DNA from 3 places in the Clostridium sp. CM039 genome. Region 3 is predicted to be linked to each of the others. Evidence: riboswitches for the same ligand, from Rfam matches in the RefSeq annotation. Region 3 holds a riboswitch; each other region holds the start of a gene.
The links. Region 3 has a riboswitch for lysine ahead of kal (3-aminobutyryl-CoA ammonia lyase). Riboswitches for the same ligand answer to the same signal wherever they lie in the genome.
Positions count from the first base shown of each region.

Region 1: linked by a shared signal. The riboswitch ahead of ACWJJ2_RS16940 (ACT domain-containing protein) and the one ahead of kal (3-aminobutyryl-CoA ammonia lyase) in region 3 are both predicted to bind lysine.
Region 2: linked by a shared signal. The riboswitch ahead of ACWJJ2_RS16905 (GNAT family N-acetyltransferase) and the one ahead of kal (3-aminobutyryl-CoA ammonia lyase) in region 3 are both predicted to bind lysine.

Region 1 covers NZ_CM143649.1:3,613,845-3,622,897, forward strand. The annotation lists gene ACWJJ2_RS16930 (flavodoxin family protein) at 1-359, shown strand, start outside; gene ACWJJ2_RS16935 (glycoside hydrolase) at 662-2,959, shown strand; lysine riboswitch at 3,233-3,404, shown strand; gene ACWJJ2_RS16940 (ACT domain-containing protein) at 3,610-4,347, shown strand; gene rfbG (CDP-glucose 4,6-dehydratase) at 4,566-5,639, opposite strand; gene ACWJJ2_RS16950 (NAD-dependent epimerase/dehydratase family protein) at 5,652-6,617, opposite strand; gene ACWJJ2_RS16955 (glycosyl transferase) at 6,649-8,778, opposite strand; gene ACWJJ2_RS16960 (sugar phosphate nucleotidyltransferase) at 8,775-9,053, opposite strand, start outside.
Region 2 covers NZ_CM143649.1:3,606,954-3,611,406, reverse strand. The annotation lists gene ACWJJ2_RS16915 (MalY/PatB family protein) at 31-1,215, opposite strand; gene ACWJJ2_RS16910 (MarR family winged helix-turn-helix transcriptional regulator) at 1,360-1,848, opposite strand; gene ACWJJ2_RS16905 (GNAT family N-acetyltransferase) at 1,997-2,485, opposite strand; lysine riboswitch at 2,794-2,965, opposite strand; partial or broken gene ACWJJ2_RS16900 (cysteine synthase) at 3,022-3,165, opposite strand; gene ACWJJ2_RS16895 (hypothetical protein) at 3,164-3,292, opposite strand; gene ACWJJ2_RS16890 (S-ribosylhomocysteine lyase) at 3,276-3,728, opposite strand; gene ACWJJ2_RS16885 (class I SAM-dependent methyltransferase) at 3,721-4,362, opposite strand.
Region 3 covers NZ_CM143649.1:2,430,916-2,439,968, forward strand. The annotation lists gene kdd (L-erythro-3,5-diaminohexanoate dehydrogenase) at 1-87, opposite strand, end outside; gene ACWJJ2_RS11480 (3-oxoacid CoA-transferase subunit B) at 100-765, opposite strand; gene atoD (acetate CoA-transferase subunit alpha) at 767-1,420, opposite strand; gene kce (3-keto-5-aminohexanoate cleavage enzyme) at 1,469-2,293, opposite strand; gene kal (3-aminobutyryl-CoA ammonia lyase) at 2,452-2,832, opposite strand; lysine riboswitch at 3,034-3,214, opposite strand; gene ACWJJ2_RS11500 (cysteine-rich small domain-containing protein) at 3,320-3,577, opposite strand; gene ACWJJ2_RS11505 (hypothetical protein) at 3,616-4,710, opposite strand; gene ACWJJ2_RS11510 (methyl-accepting chemotaxis protein) at 5,058-7,385, opposite strand; gene ACWJJ2_RS11515 (efflux RND transporter permease subunit) at 7,428-9,053, opposite strand, start outside.

The DNA.
Region 1 (9,053 bases), 1.2 Mb from region 3:
AAATGAAAGCATTTCTTGACCATTTCGGCTTTCAATTCATGATACATCGTCCCAATAAAACAATGTTTTCAAAAACAGCTGTCGTTGTAAGTACTGCAGCAGGTGGCGGAATGAAATCAACGATAAAAGATATGACTATGAGCTTAACTCAGTGGGGTGTAGGAAAGATATTTACTTACGGTAAAGCAGTTGGTGCTTCTGACTGGCAAGGTGTCAGCGATAATAAAAAAAAGCAAATTGAAAAAGATGTTGATAAATTGTCTGTTAAAATATCAAATAAATCTAAACATATTATCCCTGGTTTTAAAGTAAAGGCTCTTTTCTATATCATGCGTTTCATACAGAAAAAACGCATTTAATCAAACTGATAAAACATATTGGGAAGAGAAGGGTTGGCTTGAGAAAGTACGACCTTGGTAATAATTTTTAAGAGAAGCCATTTTGGGATTCTCTTAAAAATCGTCATATTTTATGAATATTATCTAATTGAAAAGATTATTTATTCTTTTTTTAGAACCCCAAGTCTTACTCACTGTCCATATAGATATTAATGCATCTAGAATAACAGCTACATATACTGATTTATTCCCCATTATAATGCCTCCTTACCTGGTACTTAATGGTATTTAATGGTATAATATTTCAATTGGAGGTGGGCAATATGAAAAAAATCATGTCAATATTTATGAGTTCTATTTTAATTGTAGGAGTACTCGGTAGCTGTACCAGCACGGCTAATGCTACTACTGAAGGAATAGTCAAAAAATCTAATTTCAAATTCACTGTAAATCCTGAAACCTTTCAGTTATCTATTGAAAAAAATGGTGTAAAGGAAAATGCTTCAGATGGGTTACCAAAAAGAAAAGTATCAAATTTAAAAAGGTCAAATAATAGTGTATCATGGAAATATCCTAAAGAAAATGTAAATGTGGAAATTAAAAAGGAAAATACATACTTAAATGTAAAAATAAAATCTAATGTGAAAAATAATTCGGAATTTCAATGGCCTAATGTTAGTGCTGAAAGCTATGTCATTCCTCTTTCAGAAGGCAAATATATACCAAGCAACGATAAATATTGGAAAATATATTTAAGCAATAATAGTTATTTACCATTAGAATCATTTTCTATGCAATTTTTTGCTTTGAATAAGCAAAAATATTCTATTTTATACGTAATAGAAAATGTGTTCAATAATGAAATAACTTTTAATTCGAAAGATAAAATTAAATTTTCATTTAATCATGAGTTTCCTAAAATCAATAAAAATAAAGAATATTCATTTAGAATATATGTAACAGAAAAAGACCCTGTTAATATTGCAAAAACATATAAGAATTATATTGTTGAAAAAGGAAAATTCACCACTTTAAAAAGTAAAGAAAAAACAAATAAAAACATTGCTAAACTTTATGGTGCACCCCATATGTATTTTTGGGATAAATCTGTAATCTCAAAAGAAAATGTGAAATGGGGTGCATTTAGAAATAATACATCAAACGAAACTATTAGTTGGGTAAAAGAATTATTAAAAACAAAAATAGATGGTGGAAAAGAAATGCTAGATGTTTTTGAGCAAGTAAAAACTCAAGATTATGTTGACGATTATCAAAAGAAAACAATAGTGAGTGCATTAAATCAGGTATTATTATTAAAAGATTTTTACAATCTTAAAGTGTTTAAGAATCTTGATAAAGAAACTGAAAAATTAGTAAAGAAAGGCGTTAATAATTTAAATCAATTAGAACTTATAGATTTAAATAAAAAGTTACTAAAATCTCAAATGCCAAATGATTTTGATCCAATAGAGAATTGGGCAAATTCCAATACTGTAGATTTATTAAAAGATATAAATGCCGCTGGTATAAAAAATGCGTGGATAGGCGTCGATGATTGGATACAAGGTTCTATAAATCCTAAATTAGTTGAAAAAGCCAATAATATGGGCTATTTAATAGGTACCTATGATTCTTATCACTCTATTCATAAGCCTGGAGAAGAAAAATGGGTTACGGCTGCTTTTAAAGATAAATCTTTATATGAAAATGCTACTGTTACAAATAGAAAGGGTGAAAAATTAGAAGGTTTTAAGGGGGTAGGAAGAAAACTTAATCCTACTCTGTCCATGCCAGCAGTGAAAGAAAGAGTAGAAAGTATTTTAAATACAGGCGTAAAATATAATTCTTGGTTTATTGACTGCGATGCTTTTGGAGAGGTTTTTGATGATTACTCACCGAAGCACATAACAACACAACAAGAAGATATGAATGCAAGACTTAAAAGAATGGCATTTATAAGAGATAATAAAAATATGGTTATAGGTTCTGAAGGTGGTAATGATTTTGCAAGCCAAACTATAGCTTTTGCTCATGGTATTGAAACACCCTCATTTTCTTGGCTGGATCCTGATATGAATAAAAACAAAGATAGTAAATATTATTTTGGAACATATTACTCTCCAAATGGCGGAGTTCCTAATCGTTTTTCGAAGCAAGTTCCTCTAAAAGATTTATATAAACATATATTTATTGATCAAACTTACTCTCTTCCTCTTTTTAAATTAGTTTACAACGACTCAGTTATAACTACTTATCACTGGGACTGGTCAACGCTTAAAATAAAGGATGAAGTAGGAAATAGAATGTTAAACGAAATTCTATATAATACTCCACCGTTATACCATATAGATAAATATGAATGGAATAATTATAAAGATTTAATAGCATCACACAATAAAATTTGGGCTCCATTTCACAAAAAAGCTGTAACTAAGGAAATGACGGATTTTAAAATACTTTCACCAGACAAACTTGTACAAATGAGTAAATTTGGCAAGGACTTAAAAGTAGTTGCAAATTTCTCTAACAAAGATTTTAAATATAATACTGATGTTGTAAAAGCTAAATCTTTAATAATATATGATGGTAAAAATAAGATACCATATATGCCTAAGAAATAGTTTTAACGACATTTCAGAAGGAAAGTCTCCCACTTCTATAAGTAGGAGTTACTTGCCCTAATAAATAGAAAACTTCAGTGGTGGGATAACAATTGAGAATTTTTATCTACTCCAGAGGTCTACAAAGGGGTAAATCTCCTTCTGAAGTCGTCAATTCATCTTCTTCAAAGCTGTTCAGCTCCGCAGGAGATGATTTAACAAAAACATCTATAATTAATGATTGTACTTATAAATATACTGTGATAATATAAAAACTAATTAAAAAAATAAACTACCTAGGGTAGAGGTGCTGTATCTAAGAGTACTTGTTCGGAGCTTACAGGCTAAGATGAATAAGAAAAGGAGCTATGGCCGAAGAAAATGTATTTGGTGAAATTGTTTTCTGAGATTACATATAATATGTGTAAAATTGTCACTGATTTTTCAGTGGTGAGCTACAAGGTACACGAAGTTTGTATAAAAACATGTATTTTATGCAGCAAAGGTGTTCCTTTGCTGTATTTATTTTTTTTGGAACAATATATAAGAGTTCTAAATCTCACAAAAGGTGATAAATAGCACCGAAGGTGATAAACAGCACCGGAGGTGATAAACAGCACCGAAGGTGATAAACAGCACCAAAGGTGATAATTAATAGGAGTGATTTGATTATGGCAGTAGTTGTTCAAAAATATGGAGGTTCATCTGTAGGAACTACAGAGAAAATTAAAGGGATTGCACAAAGTATAGTAAAGAGGAAAAATGAAGATACAGATTTAGTTATAGTAGTATCTGCTATGGGGGACACTACAGATGATTTATTATCTCTATCAAAAGGCATAGGAGAAAAACCGGATAAGAGAGAACTGGATGCTTTATTATCAACAGGTGAAATAATTTCAAGCGCGCTTTTAGCTATGGCAATTAAGGAGGTAAAAAATATGAATATGGAAAATAAGCCAGTAACAGGAATAGCAACTAGTGATGAGGATGTTGCAGTAACACTTCAGCGTATACCTAAAGATGTGAATATATTGTCTACTATATTTGAAGCTATAGGAAGTAAAAGAATCAATATAGATATGATAAGTCAAACATCACCTATAGATGGAAAGGTAAGTGTATCATTTACTATACCTAAAGAAGGCTTAAAGGATAGTTTAGAAATTATAGATAACTTAATAGCAGATAATAAAGTTATAGTTGATGAAGAGATAACTAAATTTTCAGTGGTGGGGCTTGGCATGAAGACAACCTCTGGAGTAGCAGCTAGAATGTTTAGGGTTTTTAACAAAAACAATATTGAAATTAAAATGATTACTACATCAGAAATAAGAATTACTTGTGCTATTAAAACTGGAGATAAATTAAAGGCTATAAAGGTTGTTGCAGAGGAATTTAATCTATAAATATAACATGTTAGACGATAGTTAAGTATTAAACATAATTTACCTAAAGGCTCTTTAAAGTACGACCCTGATAATAATTTTTAAGAGAAGCCATTTTGGACTTCTCTTAAAAATTGTAATATTTTATAAATATTATCTGATTGGAAAGATTATTTATTCTTTTTTTAGAACCCTAAGTTTCACTCCATATTGATATTAATGCACCTAGAATGAGAGCTCTATCTACAATAATCATTAATTTGAGATTCGCATATATCAATCACCTTTTCATCCTTATATTTCCTATACCACTCTACAGTCTTTTCTATTGTCTCATCTATGCCCCACCTAGGCTTAAAATTTAAACAGAATCTAGCCTTGCTAATGTCAAGACTTAGTAAGCTTGCTTCATGGAATGAATCTCCCTTAAGGATTAAAGATTTCCAGCTTCCATTGCCCCACTCTTTGACAAGTCTTCTGACAACCTCCTGAACCGTAATGACATTTTGAGCTTCAGGTCCGAAGTTCCAAGCTCCAGAAAACTCCACATCTTTTTTTAATATTTTTGTTCCTAAAAGTAAATATCCGTATAATGGTTCAAGGACATGCTGCCAGGGTCTTACAGCACCTGGATTCCTAAGCAAAATCTCTTCATCATTTTCTAGTGCCCTGATGCAGTCTGGTATAATTCTATCGATGGCCCAATCTCCACCTCCAATTACATTACCTGCCCGTGCTGTTACAATTATTTTTTCATGATTTTTATACTCAGCTGTATTAAAAAAAGAATTTCTATATGAGGAAACCAAAAGTTCAACGCAACCCTTACTAGAACTGTACGGATCATAACCACCCATGGGATCTATTTCCCTGTAGCTGTACATCCATTCATTATTTTCGTAACATTTATCACTAGTGATAATAACTAAAGCTTTTGTTTCTTTACTGGCCCTCACCGCTTCCAATACATTTACAGTGCCCATAAAATTCACCTCATAGGTCTCTTTAGGGTTTTCATAGGAGTACCTAACGAGTGGTTGTGCTGCAAGATGAAAAACTATCTCTGGTTCATAGGTCATAAAAACTTCATTAAGATGTTTGCTATCTCTTATATCTCCTCTTATATCAACAATATCATTGCTAATTTCAGATAAAACGAAATTGCTTTTGACACTGACGGGATCTAGTGCATAACCAATAACATTTGCTCCTAATTTTTTTAACCAAATAGCTAGCCATGATCCTTTAAAACCTGTATGACCAGTTATTAAAACATTTTTATTTTTATAATTATTTTCAAGGTCTTTTAACATTTTTTTCACATCCTATGGTAAATGCTTAATCCACATATCTTTATTTTCTTCATACCACCTTATTGTTTTAACAATTCCATCCTCAAGGCTTATTCTAGGGCTCCAGCCTAATTCAGTATGGATCTTACTTATATCCGCACCAGGTGACCACATTTCATTTTTTCTGTATTTTATTGTCCCATATAAGGGGACCCTATCTGTTTTAATATTTTTAAATATAAGATCTATATAGTATTTTAAAGGGAAAAGACTTCCATTTGCTATATTGAAAATATTGCTCTTTAAATTGCTTTTAGCAGACATAACCAATCCGTCAATTATGTTTTCAATGTAGCAGTAATCACGTAATTGTTCACCAGATGTTAGTCTTACCTCCTTATCTTCCAGTATTGACAGTATTATATGACAAAAAATCTTATGCCTCTCTTCTCCCTCCCCAAAAATACCAAAGGGCCTTAAGGTTATAATATCTATATTATTTTCTCTGGCAATCTGATGAGCGATTATAGTTGCACTAGCTTTAGAACTTCCATAGATGCTCACAGGTTCTGGATACATATCTTCCTTCATAAGATCTTTCCTATCTCCATATTCAGCACAGCTACCCATATTAATGAATTTTTTGCAGTCGGTGTCCTTCAATGAATTTAAAATATTAATCATTCCTAAAATATTAATGTTTGCAGCTTTAATATATTCTTTTTGTGCTGAGTTTACGCCATAAGCTGCTAAATGAAATACTATTTCAGGGCATATATCCTTGATGCAAATTTCAATTTTTTTACTGTCAGTTATATCAATCTCATAGATTGATATATTTTTTAACTGCTCTTCCAGTCTCCAGGTTTGGCTGCTCTGTCTTCCTATAATAGATACCTCTGCGCCTTCATTCAATAACCTCTTAACTAGGTGAGAGCCTATAAATCCAAATCCACCAGTTACCAATATCCTCTTACCGGTAAGACTAACCTCTTCCATATACTATACCTCCAAGTTGAAAGGTTTACATTTACGATTGAAATCTATACAGGTTCTTAGCGTTAGTGACCTCTTCTTTACTAAATAATTCTTTAAGATCCACAAGGCCTGATGACTTTAATATTTCCATTGATTTGCATAAAGCATCTAAATATGGAATATATATATAATCAATTATTTCTTTGCTAAAAATCAAAGGATCTAGCTTCCATAAGTCAAAGACAGATTCATCAAATATTTTCATACTGCCAAAGTGATAAACCATAAGTTCTCGATCATCAATTAAAACAGTATTATTATCCTTGTAAACTTTGTAATCATTGTTAATAATTAGATTCCATGGAGCTGCATCTATACCTAGGTCATCTAATATTTTTATGCTATAAAATAAATTTGGAACCTTATCTAGATATTTCTGATCTCCCCATCTCTCCATTATGATATCAGGTTTATCTGAGCACCACTCTATACATTTTTTCTTCCACCAATTTAAAATAGCTAGACTACTTTTCCTGTTTCTAAAACCTAAAAAGCCTGCCTGAAAATGTCCATGTACCTTTTCAAATTCCGGACAATCCCTCTGAGGACAAATTAGTGTATCATAATCCTTCCATTGCTTGAAGATCGCCATCGGATCAGAAAAAAAGAATATATCTGCATCACAATAAATAACTGAATCTATAGCATATTTCTCTAAAATATAAAGGACCAATGGTGCTTTAAGCGACCAACAATATTCCTGCATATTTCTGGTTTCTTTAACATGAAGTAATTCCATATCCTCTACTTCGCTAACATTAATAATAATCGTATTTTCAAGCTTCAGATTACTTAATACAGAAAAAGAAATTTCATCCATGCAGCAGATGAATAAATTAAAATTATCGATTTTATCCTTCAGCGAAGAATAAAGTGACATACTTTGCAATAAATATGCCTTACTAGTTATAGTACAAAAGCTATAAAAATCGTTATAGCGGGCCATGGCTAACGTCAGATCTGAGTATTTAAATAATGTCTGGGCTTCTTTAGAATCAGATTTATTAAATAAACCCTCTACTTTTTCATTAAGATTGTTTCTTATAACATTGATTGTATTCCTTAGACTTTCAATATATGGGATATAAATATTGGACTTAATTGCAGAACTTATTTCTAAATAATTAAAAGTCCATAAGTCATAGTCATTTTCGTTAAATATTGAAAGACATGCAAAGTGATATGCTATTAACTTATCACCTTCAATAAAGACTTCATTATCCTTTGAGGTAATATTGAAATTATTATTATAAATTGTATTCCATGGTGCAGCATCTATTCCAAGATTTCTTGAAATTTTTACATTTGAAAACATTTCTGTGATTTTATCAAGATATTTCTGATCTCCCCATCGTCCCGTTTCAGAGTCAGGTTCCCCATAACACCATTCAATGCATTTTTGATTCCACCAATTAAGGCAATTCAATCCTTGTATATCCTTTTTAAAACCTATGAATCCTGCTTGAAATTTTCCATATATTTTGTGAACCCATTCAAGATCCCTTTGGGGACATAAAAACACTGAAGCTTCACCCCATTCATCAAATACTATCTGTGGATCTGAGAAGAAAAATATATCACTGTCACAGTATATTATTGAGTTTACGCTGTAATTCATAAGCACGTAGCGAATAACAGCTGCTTTCAATGTCCAGCAATATTCATTTGTTTTTCTCGTGTTTTTTACAGCGAGCAGTTGCTGGTCTTCTACTGTATTCAAATGAATAAGAGAAGCATTTTTGAGATTCATCTTTGAAAGGGATGAATAGATAATATCATCAATACAGCAAATCCATAGATGAAAATTTTCACTATTCCTCTCAAGTGAATAGTAAAAAGTTAAGGTCTTTATTAAATAATCCTTGCTAACTATTGTACAAAAGGAACATCTTTGTTTATATTCTTCTATATCTGATTCTCTATAGTCTTCAATATCTTCTTCTTTATTTTCTTCTTCATTTTCTTCTTTATATTTTTTACTATCTTTGTTTTTGCTTTTTTCATCCTTTTTATTATCTTTTTTTATATCATGATTTTCATTTTCATGTTTATTAAACCGAGATTTATCCTTAGAAAAAAATGCATAAATTGCGTCCATATCGTCCTTATTTATTTTACTCACTTCCATGTCTCATTTGCATAAATTAGATCTTTATTAGTATCAATTGCTGTCCAATAACCTTTGAAACTATAAACCGCCAATTCTCTACTTTCTACAAGGTTTCTCAATGGACCCTGTTCAAAAATGCATTTATCGTCATCTTCTATATAATTAAAAACTTTTTTATTCATTACAAAAAAACCTCCGTTTATTATGCCATCCAATTTTGATTTTTCGTCAAAGGTTGTTGCAATACCATCCTTTTCAGTTAAAATTCCATATTGGCTCTTTCTTTC
Region 2 (4,453 bases), 1.2 Mb from region 3:
GTCGTTTTTGTAGCATAGACTAAATACTTTTTAGTTAATTCCTTCTAGGCTTTTTTCAATGCTCTTTAAAGCTTTTTCCAATATTGTTCTAGGACATGCAAAATTGATTCTTTGGAAATGTTCTCCACCAACGCCAAAGATATAGCCATCATCCAGTGCGATTTTAGCTTTTGTCTGCATCAATTGCTGAAGTTCTATATCCGTGAAGTCAAAATCACTAAAATCAAGCCACGCCAAATAAGTTCCTTCTGGTCTAATCATCTTTACCCTTGGAATTCTCGCCTTTAGAAATTTATCAATGAAATCAAGATTATCTTGTAGGTATATAATAAGCTGCTCAAGCCATTCTTCCCCTTTATTGTAAGCTGCTATCTGAGCCACAGATGCAAAGGAGCCTGGATCGATATCAATTGTTGCTAGTTTATGGTTTAATTCTTTCCTTAACTTTTCATTGGGTATTATAATATCAGAAATTTGTAGACCTGCAAGATTAAATGTCTTTGAAGGTGATGTACATACAATTGAGTTCATCCTAAATTCTTCAGAAATCTTACCAAATGGAATATGGCGATTTGACTGATATATTAAATCCGAGTGAATTTCATCTGAAATTACCAGCACATTATTCTCTACACAAATTTCACCCAACCGTTGCAACTCTTCAGCTGTCCAAACACGCCCAACGGGATTATGGGGGCTACATAAAAACATGAGCTTAGTTCTGCTATCTTGAGCAATTCTTTCTAATTCACAAAAATTCATTTCATATTTGCCATTATTAAGTATTAATGGATTATTAGCTATATGACAACCATTATTGGTGATAATATTGGCAAATGGATAATAAACAGGACTTTGAATTATCACTTTATCACCTAGATTACAAAATGTCTCTACAATAAAGTTTAGTGCAGGTATTATTCCTGGTGTAAAAAGTATCCATTCCTTTTCAATGTCCCATCCGTTCCTTTTTTTATGCCAGTTAACTACAGCCTCCAAAAACTCATCACTCTTCTGTCCATAACCAAAAATTCCATGTCGTGCTCTCTCTGTTAGTGCCTCAATAATGGGTTGAGCGACTTTAAAATCCATGTCCGCAATCCACATTGGAATGCTTTTTTCCTCTCCAAAGTTTTCTTTAAGATGTTTTTTAGACCATTTTATAGAGTCTGTTTCTCTTCTGTCGATAATTTCATCAAAGTTGTATTTTGTCATAATATCTCCTCCCAGGTTTAAATGTATTACAAAAAAACAAATATTGTTTAGGCTCTATACTATTTATAGTTTATAACCTAAACAATATTTTGTCAAGAGAGTTTTTATTTATACACTATTAAATCAAAATACTCTTTTTTATTCTTAACGAGGTATATTTAACAATTCAGTATACTTTTGCATAACTTTATAAAATGCGTCAATCTCTTCGGTAGTAAAGCTATTATGCAATGTTTTATCAGCCCAAGTGAGTTCCTTAATATCATATGCTTTATGTGCTTTACTTAGGAGTTCTCCTTTGTCAGTGACATACAAATGGACGTTTTTTGCGTTGTCATCTTCTTTTTTTCGTATAATTAAACCACGCTTTTCTAGTTTGGTAATAATCTGTGATACAGCACCTTTAGTACGATTCCACTCCAATGCCACCTCAGTAACAATAATTCCTGGATTCTCATCAATAACAGTCAGAGTATGTAATTCAACCATATTGATTATATCTCCAGTCCCATAATCACGAGCTGCCTTTATATAGTCACTATAAGTCATAACAAATTTATAAATAATATTTGCCTTTGTATCTAATTCATAATATTTAGTATTTCTTTGGATTACATTTTCAGTATCGTTCATTTTGCCCAAACAACCTTTCGTTCATATTTTTATAATTAACCAAAAAAGTTTACGTTAACTAACTATACGATTCAGCATTTCTATTACCGATAATTTAATACTGTTAATTAGCTATAAATTACAAATATTCACTCATATTATAGCTCAATTAAAACTCTAAAATCATATTATACCATTTAGAACCACCGTGTGCTGATTTAGATATCCCTATATTTATGAACCCGAATTTTGTATAATAATGAATAAGTTTTTCTTTACATGTTAGAATAACGCCTTTACGACCCTCTAATCTTGATACTTCTATCATATGATTCATTAATTGTACAGCAATTCCTTGATTACGATAATCTGGTATCACATCAAGGCCAAAAATAGTCTGGTAATCTCCATCTGGAACATGTTGTGTAGCATCATTATATAATTCATCATAGATAGCAGTTTCATTGATTATACACCCATTGATGAACCCAATTATATCTCCATCAATTTCTGCTACAAAAAAAAATTCTGGAAATATCTTAATTCGTTGTTCGAATGATGTCTTCGTAGCAGCCTCTGCCTCTGGAAAACATCTTGATTCCACTTCTGTTACTGCATCTAAGTCTTCTATAGATACTCCTCTAATTTTAATATTCATTACACTAATCTCCTTTTGCTTAAAATATAAGTAATATTTGCTTCGTCGTATAGTACAGTTGCGAAGTATATATATATTTCAATTAAACATTAATAATTAATTACTGAACTTGATTTAACCTAAAGCATTTTTCTCCTAACACTTTTAATTTTGCAAGTTATATCTTTTCATATAGTTCCCTCTGACAATCTCAAGTTGTTCTTTTAACTTCTTATTTTTACACCTTTTTTTATATTGTTTCAAAAAAAATAAATACAGCAAAGGAACACCTTTGCTGCATAAAATACATGTTTTTATACAAACTTCGTGTACCTTGTAGCTCACCACTGAAAAATCAGTGACAATTTTACATATATTATATGTAATCTCAGAAAATAATTTCACCAAATACATTTTCTTCGGCCATAGCTCCTTTTCTTATTCATCTTAGCCTGTCAGCTCCGAACAAGTACTCTTAGATACAGCACCTCTACCCTAGGTAGTTTACTTATTAAATTAGTTATTATATTATCACAGTATGTTTATAAGTACAAGCATTAATTACAGATGTTCTTACTAAAATGTCTATCTCCCCTCTCAGGCAGTATTGCAACAACGTTCCCACCTTCAATGGATTCTCCAAGTTTTATTGCAGATACTATGGCAGTCCCTAAAGAACTGCCTACAAATAGCCCCTCTTTACATTGTATCCTTAATTGATGGCTGCAGTTTTGCGAAGATATTTACACCTTCTTTTACACCCAAATTATTTAGCTTAATAAGTGGTGTATTTCCTATAATATTTAATATACTATTTATATATCTCACTGCTAAGACCTCTACTTAGAACTAATTTTGCATATTCTTTTGCACCATCTAAGGAATGATCTCTATAATTTCCACATTGAACTTCATTGGCTGCCGGGATTTCCTCTGTTTCTATCACCTTTTTCAATCCATAATTTAGGGCTTCTATAACCCTATCTACACTGACATCATTCCATACGATCATGTAAAAACCTGTTCTACATCCCATAGGTGAAATGTCTATAATTCCGTCCATTACTTCTCTCATATATCCAGCAAGCAAATGCTCTAAAGTATGGATAGCTGATATATTCATAAACTCCTTGTTTGGTTGCATAAATCTTAAGTCAAACTTTGTTACTTTATCACCCTTTTCGCCTATCTTTACCTCACATTTTCGTACAAAAGGTGCCACAACCTTTGTGTGATCTAATGAAAAACTTTCAACCTTAATCATTTACCCTTACCTCCTTATTTGCTACTGCAATGAAAATGCCAGTTTCAGTATATTCGCCTTTGCTAGAATAACCTTTGCATCTTAAATCTGTATTCTCAATGTTTACTATATTAAACCCTGCGCCAGTTAACCACTCTTCCATCTGATTATTTGAAAACCCAAGCCATTCGTCAAACATTTCAGTCCTTGCCCACTGCCCATTATGCTCTTCTACATCCGATATTATTAAAGTCCCACCTTTTTTAATTATTCTGTGCATCTCTTCAATAGCCTTTTTAGCATCGCTCACATGGTGAAGAGCCATATTAATGAAGACCACATCTACAGATTCATCAAACAAAACCAAGTTGTCTATGGAGGATTTTATTGGATATACATTATCGAATTTTTTAGTTTCCATTAATTTTTTGGATTCTTTAAGCATATTTACTGATTGATCTATAGAAAACACAATGCTTGCATCTAAGGCCAGCGCTAAGGATAAAAATCCAGCGCCGCATCCAAGATCAGCCACTACCTTATCTTTTATACTTACTTTGGATAATACCTTGTACTTTAACCTTTCATCAAAATACTCACTTCTTATTACGTTCCAACTTTTAGCTATTTCGTTAAAATAATCTAATGAACTCATAATATTACCTCCATTTATTTTTTTTAAGTCTAAATTTTACATTTTATACTTAAAAAATAGTGTTAAGGCCAAGTTTTTTTTTAAATCCAAA
Region 3 (9,053 bases):
ATCATTTGATATTTTAGTTGCTGGTTGTGGCAATGCACCTTTTGGTTCAAGTGACCTGTGAGTTCCGTATTTACATCCTTTGTTCATAATAACTTCCTCCTATACATCCATTATTTTTAGATTTTCTGATATTATTAATTCAGCTTCAGTAAGTGATTTAACTTCTTCAACTGTTGTATCTTTATGAATTTCAGTAAGTACAAGTCCCTTTTCAGTAAATTCCATTACTCCAAGTTCTGTAACTATAAGGTTAACTTGTGCCTTTGCTGTTAATGGCAGCGTACATTTTTTTAATATTTTAGGAGTCCCTTTAGCTGTATGTTGCATTGCAATAATAACCTTTTTGGCTCCTACTACTAAATCCATTGCTCCACCCATACCAGGAACCATTTTGCCTGGCACAATCCAATTAGCTAAGTTTCCTTCCTGATCTACTTCCAATGCTCCAAGAACAGTCATATCAACGTGTCCTCCTCTTATTAAAGTGAAAGACATTGCGGTATCAAAGTATGCTCCGCCAGGAAGTATTGTAGTAAATTGACCACCTGCATTAGTTACATCCTTGTTTTCTTCTCCTTTTGCTGGAGAAGCTCCCATTCCAACCATTCCATTTTCTGATTGGAGAGTAACATGGACGCCTTCTGGAATATAATTCGTAACTAATGTTGGAAGCCCTATGCCCAAATTAACAAGTTGTCCATCTTTTAATTCTTTACCAATTCTTTTTGCAATAATTTGTTTTGCAATCTTGCTATCTGTAATCATATTAGTTAGCCTCCCCTATAATATAATCAACCAATACACATGGAGTCACAATATTATTTGGATCTAAATCTCCAATTTTAACAATTTTTTCAGCTTCTACTATTACAGTTTCTGCAGCAGTAGCTATAATTGGATTAAAGTTTTTTGTTGTTCCATAATAAACTGCATTTCCAATTTCATCTACGACGCTTGCATAAACAAGTGCTAAATCTGCTTTAATTGGAAGCTCTAATAGATATTCTTTTCCTTCTATTGTAAGTTTTTGTTTTCCTTCTTCTATCATAGTACCAACTCCTGTAGGGGTAAGCACTCCACCAAGCCCAGCTCCCGCTGCTCTTATTCTTTCAATTAGTGTTCCTTGTGGCACAAGTTCTACTTCCATTTTTCCTTCTGTCATAAGTCTTCCCGTTTCAGCATTTGTTCCTATATGAGAAGCCACAACTTTTTTAACTTGACCGTTTACTACAAGTCTTCCTATGCCCCTATCTACATAGCTTGTATCATTTGCTATTATAGTTAAGTTTTTTACATTTGTTTCTATTAATAGATCTATCATCTTTTCAGGTGTTCCACAGGCTAAAAATCCACCTATCATTATTGACATTCCATCTTTGAGTAATGGCCTAACTTGTTCTAAAGATACAACCTTATTCATTTATTTTACCTCCTCTTATTTATCTTGAAGATATAACAATTATCAGTTTTATATTTTGTTTAAACCCAATATCTCTCTTGCTTCTTGTGGAGTGGCAATTTCTCTGTTAAGTTCTTTCGCAAGTCTAACTACTTTTTCTACTAATTCTGCATTTGATTTAGCTGGTATACCTTTTTCAATATACACATTATCTTCAAATCCAACTCTTACATGACCACCCATTACAATAGTCACAGCTGCCATTTGAAATTCAAATCTACCAATACCTGATACAGTGTAAGTACTTCCCTCTGGCACGCTTCCTGCCATAAATACTAAATCTCTTGGCGAAGCAGTTATCCCACCATTTACACCCATAACAAAGTTAAAATGCATTGGTGTTTTTATAAAACCTTTCTTTTGAAGTCTTATTGCCATGTCTACCATGCCCTTATCAAAAACTTCAATTTCTGGTTTTACACCCATTTCAATCATCTTTTTACCAAATTCTTTAATAGTGTTTTCAGTATTTACGAATACATCATCTCCACCAAAATTACAAGTACCTGCATCTAAGGTTGCCATTTCTGGTCCTAAATCAACTGGTTGTAATCTTTCTGCATTACTCATTCCGACAGCTCCGCCTGTTGATGGTTGAACAATTGCATCCGGACATCTTTCTTTAATAGCTTCAATGCAAGCTCTAAATCTTTCCCTGTCTTGAGTAGGTGTTCCATCATCTTTCCTTACGTGTAAATGAATGATGCTAGCTCCTGCTTTATAAGCTTTTTCCGCTTCTATTGCCACTTCCTCAACAGTATAGGGTACATTTGGATTATGTTCTTTTGTAACTTCCGCTCCAGATATAGCTGCAGTAATTATTAATTTTTCCATGTGCTACCTCCTTATAGTGCTTCGTGGTGCAAAAATAATTACTATCTACCATAATATTTATGATAAGTTATGTATATTATGATAATTTTGCACAAACTTATTTAGCAACTAAAATATTAACCACTAGGTGAAAAAGTTTACATTAATTCTCTTGCATATTATTTTCTTTGGTTTTCTTTTAGAACTACGCAAGTTCCGCTTGCCTTACAAACTATTATTGGTTCTTCTAATACATCACAAGCTGAATCATTTATATCTGGTCTTGGTACTATAACTTTTCTTGCTTCGAAAATCATTTTTCTTGATGAATTCCCTACCTTCACTATTTCTCCAACAGCTTCTATATAGTCACCTGCATAAACTGGTGCTAAAAATTCTACAGCATCGTATGCTTTGAATAATCCTTCATCACCATCGTTCATAATTAAAAGTTCTGTAGCTACATCCCCAAATAATTGAAGCATTCTTGCTCCATCTACTAAATTTCCACCGTAATGTGCATCATGTGCACTCATTCTTAACCTTATTAAAGACTTCATTTTATTTTCCTCCTCGTTTATTGTAGTTATTCATTTTGTAATTTTTAGGAATTTTGTAAAAAACAACAAATCTGTGTTGTGTATCTTTTAGAAAATGCCTTATGTTAATTTATTTTGAAATAAAAAAAGGCACTGATTTTTCAGCGCCTTAATTAACCAAAGTACTAGGTCTATTAATGCAATGAAAAAACATCTTTTCATTACATAAATAGCTCTCCATAAGAACTCTTATGGCAGTGATAGAAATACTACTTTCTATCCCCAAGAATAAATTGAAGAACCAAAATATTCTTTCGGCAAACAAATACTTCATTTTTGACATTGGATGTTCATATCCTTATCATTCAAAAATTACCTCTTTATCTGCACCTCTATTTATGTGAAACTATTAAATTTTATTTTTAACTCTTACTTAATTATAATACGTAAACGTTTCAAATGCAATGTTTTTTTAAAATTATACTTTTTTAGTAAAAAATACTTTTTCTTAGTTATTATTTCTTTTTGCTTTGTTTACTTCCACTATCTTGCTTACTATATACTCATATCCATTTTCAGAATGTGGAATCATGCAAATTGAGCAATCTTTAACACCACTTACGAATTTCCCATTTCCACCACACTCCTCTAGAAAATATAGTGGACAATAGCAAAATAGACAATTAAATTTTTCATCATCTTTAACTTGATGGCATGGGAAATATTCGCAATCTTTATTTTTAAAAAATTTATAGTTATTATTCATTTTTAACCCTCCTTTAATTTCTAGGTTAGTTCCGAATTCTAAAAAGTTACCACATTATATATATCTATATCTTCTAATATTGTTTGCTCTAAAATAGATTCTTCGGGGAATTGCTTGTTCAAAATTTGTTTAAATTTTTTAAGTTGCGCAGCAGAAAGTTCTGCTTGCTTTGGCAAATTATTTTTTTCCTTAATAATATTGCCTGCTTCTAATTTATATATAAATTTGTCCCCTATAATATTTATATTATTTTTATCATCAAATTTTAAATCTCCAGTTATGTCACTATTTATGCTTGTCTTCTTTAAATCACTTATTGATTTTCCATCATTATTAATTTTAGCTACATTAATATAAGCACTTACTTCACCATTCGAATTCTTTGAATCTGAAAGCCAACTTCTAAAGGCAAGCATTTTACCATCTTTAGATATCACTCCATCATATATTTCTTCCTTATCCTCTATACTTTCAAAAATTTTATTACCATTAATATATAAATTGGCCCTAGGTTTTGGAAATATATGAGGTGTAACGCTATAAAGGATGCTTTTTTTATTTATAATAATATCTCTTATGGTACCAACGCATGATATTAACTCCAATTTGTTTTTTATGTTATATATTGCATAACCTGAAGCTGACGGATTAATATGACCCGTAATCAAAATGTTTTCATTATCTATCCACTTGAGTTCAATAATTTGTTGAACGTCTTTATTATTTATATCAATCTCTGTTGATTTTTCAGTTTTAATATCATAAACAATTATATGTGGGGGATTTATTTCTTTTTCTTCATTAAAAGATCTAAATACTATTTTTGTTTTATCTGGAGAAAGTTGTAATAGATCTTTTGAATTTGAATTATCCCCTAAAGATTTAATCTGTTCATTTATTTCATCATAAAGATAAACATTATTATTCTTCTCGAATGCTATCTTTGTTAGCTTTGCATTTTGATCCTTACTTTTAATTTCAGCATCTTTACTAGATATAGTCTCTATATTTTTACTCGAATTTCTATTGATTTTATTTAAATAAGCCCTCAGTGTCAATATGCTTAGCGATAAACACATCGCTACAATGAGTAACTTTAATTTTTTTTTCGTTATTTTTTTATGGCCAGTCATAATTTTGCTCCTCATTTAAATTCATAATAATTATTATTTTAAATCATTGAAACTTAGATTATTATACTCCACTTATATTAGTGTATCAACTGGATTCTTTTGTGTTTTACACTGTTATTTATATGTTTACAATTTAAAAATATACAATGTTTATTTTATCTTTTAATTATGAATTTTTTGTAAATATTAACATTGGTTTATCCGTTCAAAAGTAATAAAGGGCATTAGTTTAAATTTAAACTAACGCCCTTTATTACTTTTGAAATTATTTTCGCATTTGTTATAGATACTTTCCATAAATTCTACATTCCGATTTAAATCGGTATCTACCTTCATTTTTAGATTTATTATTTTTTCATTTGATCATTACTGCTAAATATGTTCTTTACCCATGTTAAAAAGCCCTTCTTTTCTTCTTTTATCTCTACAACTTTTTTATCTTCTTTAGTTGCCACAGTCTTTACTTTTATCCCATCAGTTTTCATAACAAATTTAACTTTACCATCCATCTTATCACCTACACCTGAAAATGTACCATAATTATTAGATATTTTTACAAGTTCATCTTTCACATCAATAATATCTCGCACATCTCCCATTTTGCTGTCAATTTCGCCACTTATCTTTTGAATACCCTCTTTATCAAATTTTTTCATATTTTTATCTAATTCTTTATTTCCATTTGCTAATTTATTGGCACCTTCTTTTAATTTTCCTGACCCTACAGAAAGTTCACCCACCGCTGAATTTAGTTTACTTGATCCTTGTGTTAATGGTTTTATCCCATCATTATTTAATTTTGTTAAACCATCTGCCACGCTTTGAGATCCTACCACTAATTTATTAGTGTTTTCTCCCATAACTTTTGTTCCTGCGCTTAAGTCTTCAGCTGCATTATTTAACTTATTTGCTCCACCTATGAGTCCCCGACTACCAGTTTTAAGCTTTCCTGCAGCTGTTCCTAATTGTTCTGTGCCTTGCGCAAGTCCTCCTGCTCCATTAGCTAATTCACCAGTTTTATCTGATATTTGTTTTGTGGCCTTAGCTAATTCTTTTGACCCTGACACTGCATTTTTTTGTCCTTCTTGAAGCTGGCCCATACCTGTATCTACCTGCTGTGAACCAGTTTTGATTTTTTCTATGCCTTCTTCAAGTTCATTTAATCCTTGTAACAATTCATTGCCGCCATCCTTTAAAGCTACAAGGCCCCCTTTTTCATTTTCTAATCCACCATTTAAATTTCCTGCTATTTCACCTGTACCAGGAATTTCCCCAAGGAACCCAATAAGTCCCTGTAATTTTTCAATTCCTGATATTAAAGAATCAGTAGCTTTTATCTCTGACTCTTTACCTTTTTTTAGTTTATCTATACCTTCTAAGCTTTGCTCTGCACCATCTGTTACTTTTTTTTGACCTTGCTGTAGATCCCCTGTAGAATTCACCATTGTATCTAGTCCCTCACTTAGTGATTCCATTTTAGCCGACACTGTATTAGTCCCTTCAGCTAACTTATTAGCTCCATCTGATAGCCCTTTAGAACCTGCAACTAATTTATCTGTTCCATATGCTACCTTACCTGCTCCATCTGCAAATGCTTTTGAATTTGCAGCAAATTCTACTGTACCTGATCCAAACTGCTGTGCTCCACTACCGAGTTTTCTAGTTCCTGCCTCAAATGCTTTTAATCCACCTGCCACCTTCTGAGCACCACTTTGTGCTGCACTTGTACCGTCGCCAATCTTTATCATACCAGTATTAAATCCTGAAACCCCAACGCCTAGCTTAGTTACTCCACCATTAAATAATGTCATATTATCAGCTAAAGCCTTTTGACCAAGGTCTAATTTGCCTGTTCCCTCAGCTAGCTTGGTACTAGCATCTTGTATGTTATTAATGCCTTTAGTTAAATCCCCTAAAGATGAGGCACTTTTAAACTCTTCCATATCAGGAAGTTCTGGCGTCCCTGTTATCATTATAGGACCCATTTCAAAGTTTTCTACCTGTGCAGTAATTTCTAAATTCTCTTTTAAGTCTAAAGTAGTCTTTTCTAAATCCAAGCTTTCCTTCATACCTGGAAGAGAAATGAAAGTGACTATTTGATTATTCCCATCATTAATCATTTTCCCACCGCTAATCTTAACATTTCTAAAATTATCTATTGGCAAATCTAGTACAGTTACAGTGCTAAATGGAGTATATATTTTTCTGTTTTTCCCTTTAATATTAACCATACGGCTTTCATTATTCTTATAATCAATTTTTATTTTCACTTCTCCACTTTTACCTGCCAAATCCTCTGGTTTAATTTCTTTTCCATCAAGCAAGTATTTAACATTTACATCAATAGGAAGTTTTTTATCAGTAGTACCTCTATAATAGACATCATTACCACTTATCTTCCAATTTAAACTCTCACCAATACCATTTGGTTTTTCTTCACCCTTTACATTTTTTATATCCTTTAATATAGATTTATCATGAATTTCAATATTTTTCTCGTTAGAGTGAAGCCAATCACTTACTATTTTTTCTTTAACCTCCCCTTGCTGATTTAACGTAACATAAACAGTCTCATCCTTTTGAATTAACTCACTAGCATAAGTCATATTTGGAATAACTAATGCACCTATTAACACGATACTTAATAATCTTTTTGACATACATTTATTTTTCACGTTAATACATCTCCCCTATAGTTTTGCTTTCAAAAGTTCTTCTTAATTTTCTGATTGTGATTCTGATTTTAGTTCACTACTTGCTTGTGTTTTAGATTTAAAATTTCTACTCGTAATTATTATTAATTTTTCACTTACTAATAGTATAGATGGAAGAACAAAAAGGATAATTCCCATACTTATTACTGCTCCCCTTGCCATCATTGTGCATAGTGAACTTATCATTTCCATGTCAGAAATGATCGCTACCCCTGCAGTAGCTGCGAAAAAGGTTAATGCACTGGTTACAATAGATTTAGCAGAGCCCTTAACTGCGATTTCCATAGCCTTGTTTTTCTCGTATCCATTTCTCATTTCTTCTCTAAATCTTGTTGTCAGTAATATTGCATAGTCAACTGTAGCCCCCAACTGTATAGTTCCAATAACTATAGATGCTACAAATGGAATCACATTTCCCATATAACATGAAATTGCCATATTTATGAATATTGCGAGCTGTATAGCTAAGACCAGAATTACTGGCAAAGATACAGATGTAAACACTATAAGTATTATAGCGAATATTGCGCCAATAGATGCTATGCTAACATGTTTAAAGTCAACATCCGCTATTTCTGTCAAATCTTTAGTAAGAGGTCCTTCTCCTGAAACCATTGATTTCGGGTCATATTGTTTTGTAACTTTAATTACTTCATCTATCTGATCATTTTCTTCTTTTGTAGCTGCCTTATATTTAGAATTTGCCATTATTAGTTTATATCCGCCCTTTTGAACAATGGCTTTAATATCTTCTGGGATAAAGCTTTCTGGAATAAGTGGTCCTAAGTACTTATCTGAAGCAAGTACCTTGTCAATTCCATCTACCTTTTCTATTTTCTTTACCATTTCCTTAACTTTATCAGTTTCAAGCTTATCATTTATTACAATAAAGTGTGTCGAAGTCATATTGTAATCTTTCTTTAGTTTATTTGTTGCCACAATAGAATCCAAATTCTTTGGTAGCGATTCATCTAAGTTATAATAAACCTTAGTGTGGTTATTTCCGTAAATAGCTGGTATAAATGCAAGTAAAAATACTATAGTTATTACTTTATAGTGTTTGGTAGCCAGTTTTGATGTTTTATCAAATTCAGGTAATATGGTTTTGTGACTAAATCTATGAATAGGTTTATCAAACACTAAAATTAATGCAGGCAATACTGTTACCGTAGTTATAACCCCAAGCAAAACGCCCTTTGCCATTACTAGCCCGATATCCTTACCTAATGCAAGTTGCATGGTACATAATGCTAAGAAACCTGCTATAGTTGTGAGTGAGCTTCCGGATATAGCGACCATGGTATTTGCTATAGCATCACCCATTGCCCCTATACGATCATTTGGCATAAGTTCTCTTTCCTCATCGTATCTATGAAGTAAAAATATTGAATAATCCATAGTTACACCAAGTTGAAGTACTGCTGCTAATGCCTTTGTTACATAAGAAATTTGCCCTAAGAATATATTTGTTCCCATATTATATAATATGGCATACCCTATCCCTAACAAGAAAATAAATGGAATTATAACTGATTGCATTGTTAAAGATAAAACTACGACTGATAGTATTACTGCAATCATTACATAAAATGGTGTTTCTTTATCCGATAAATCTTTAGTATCCTTTAC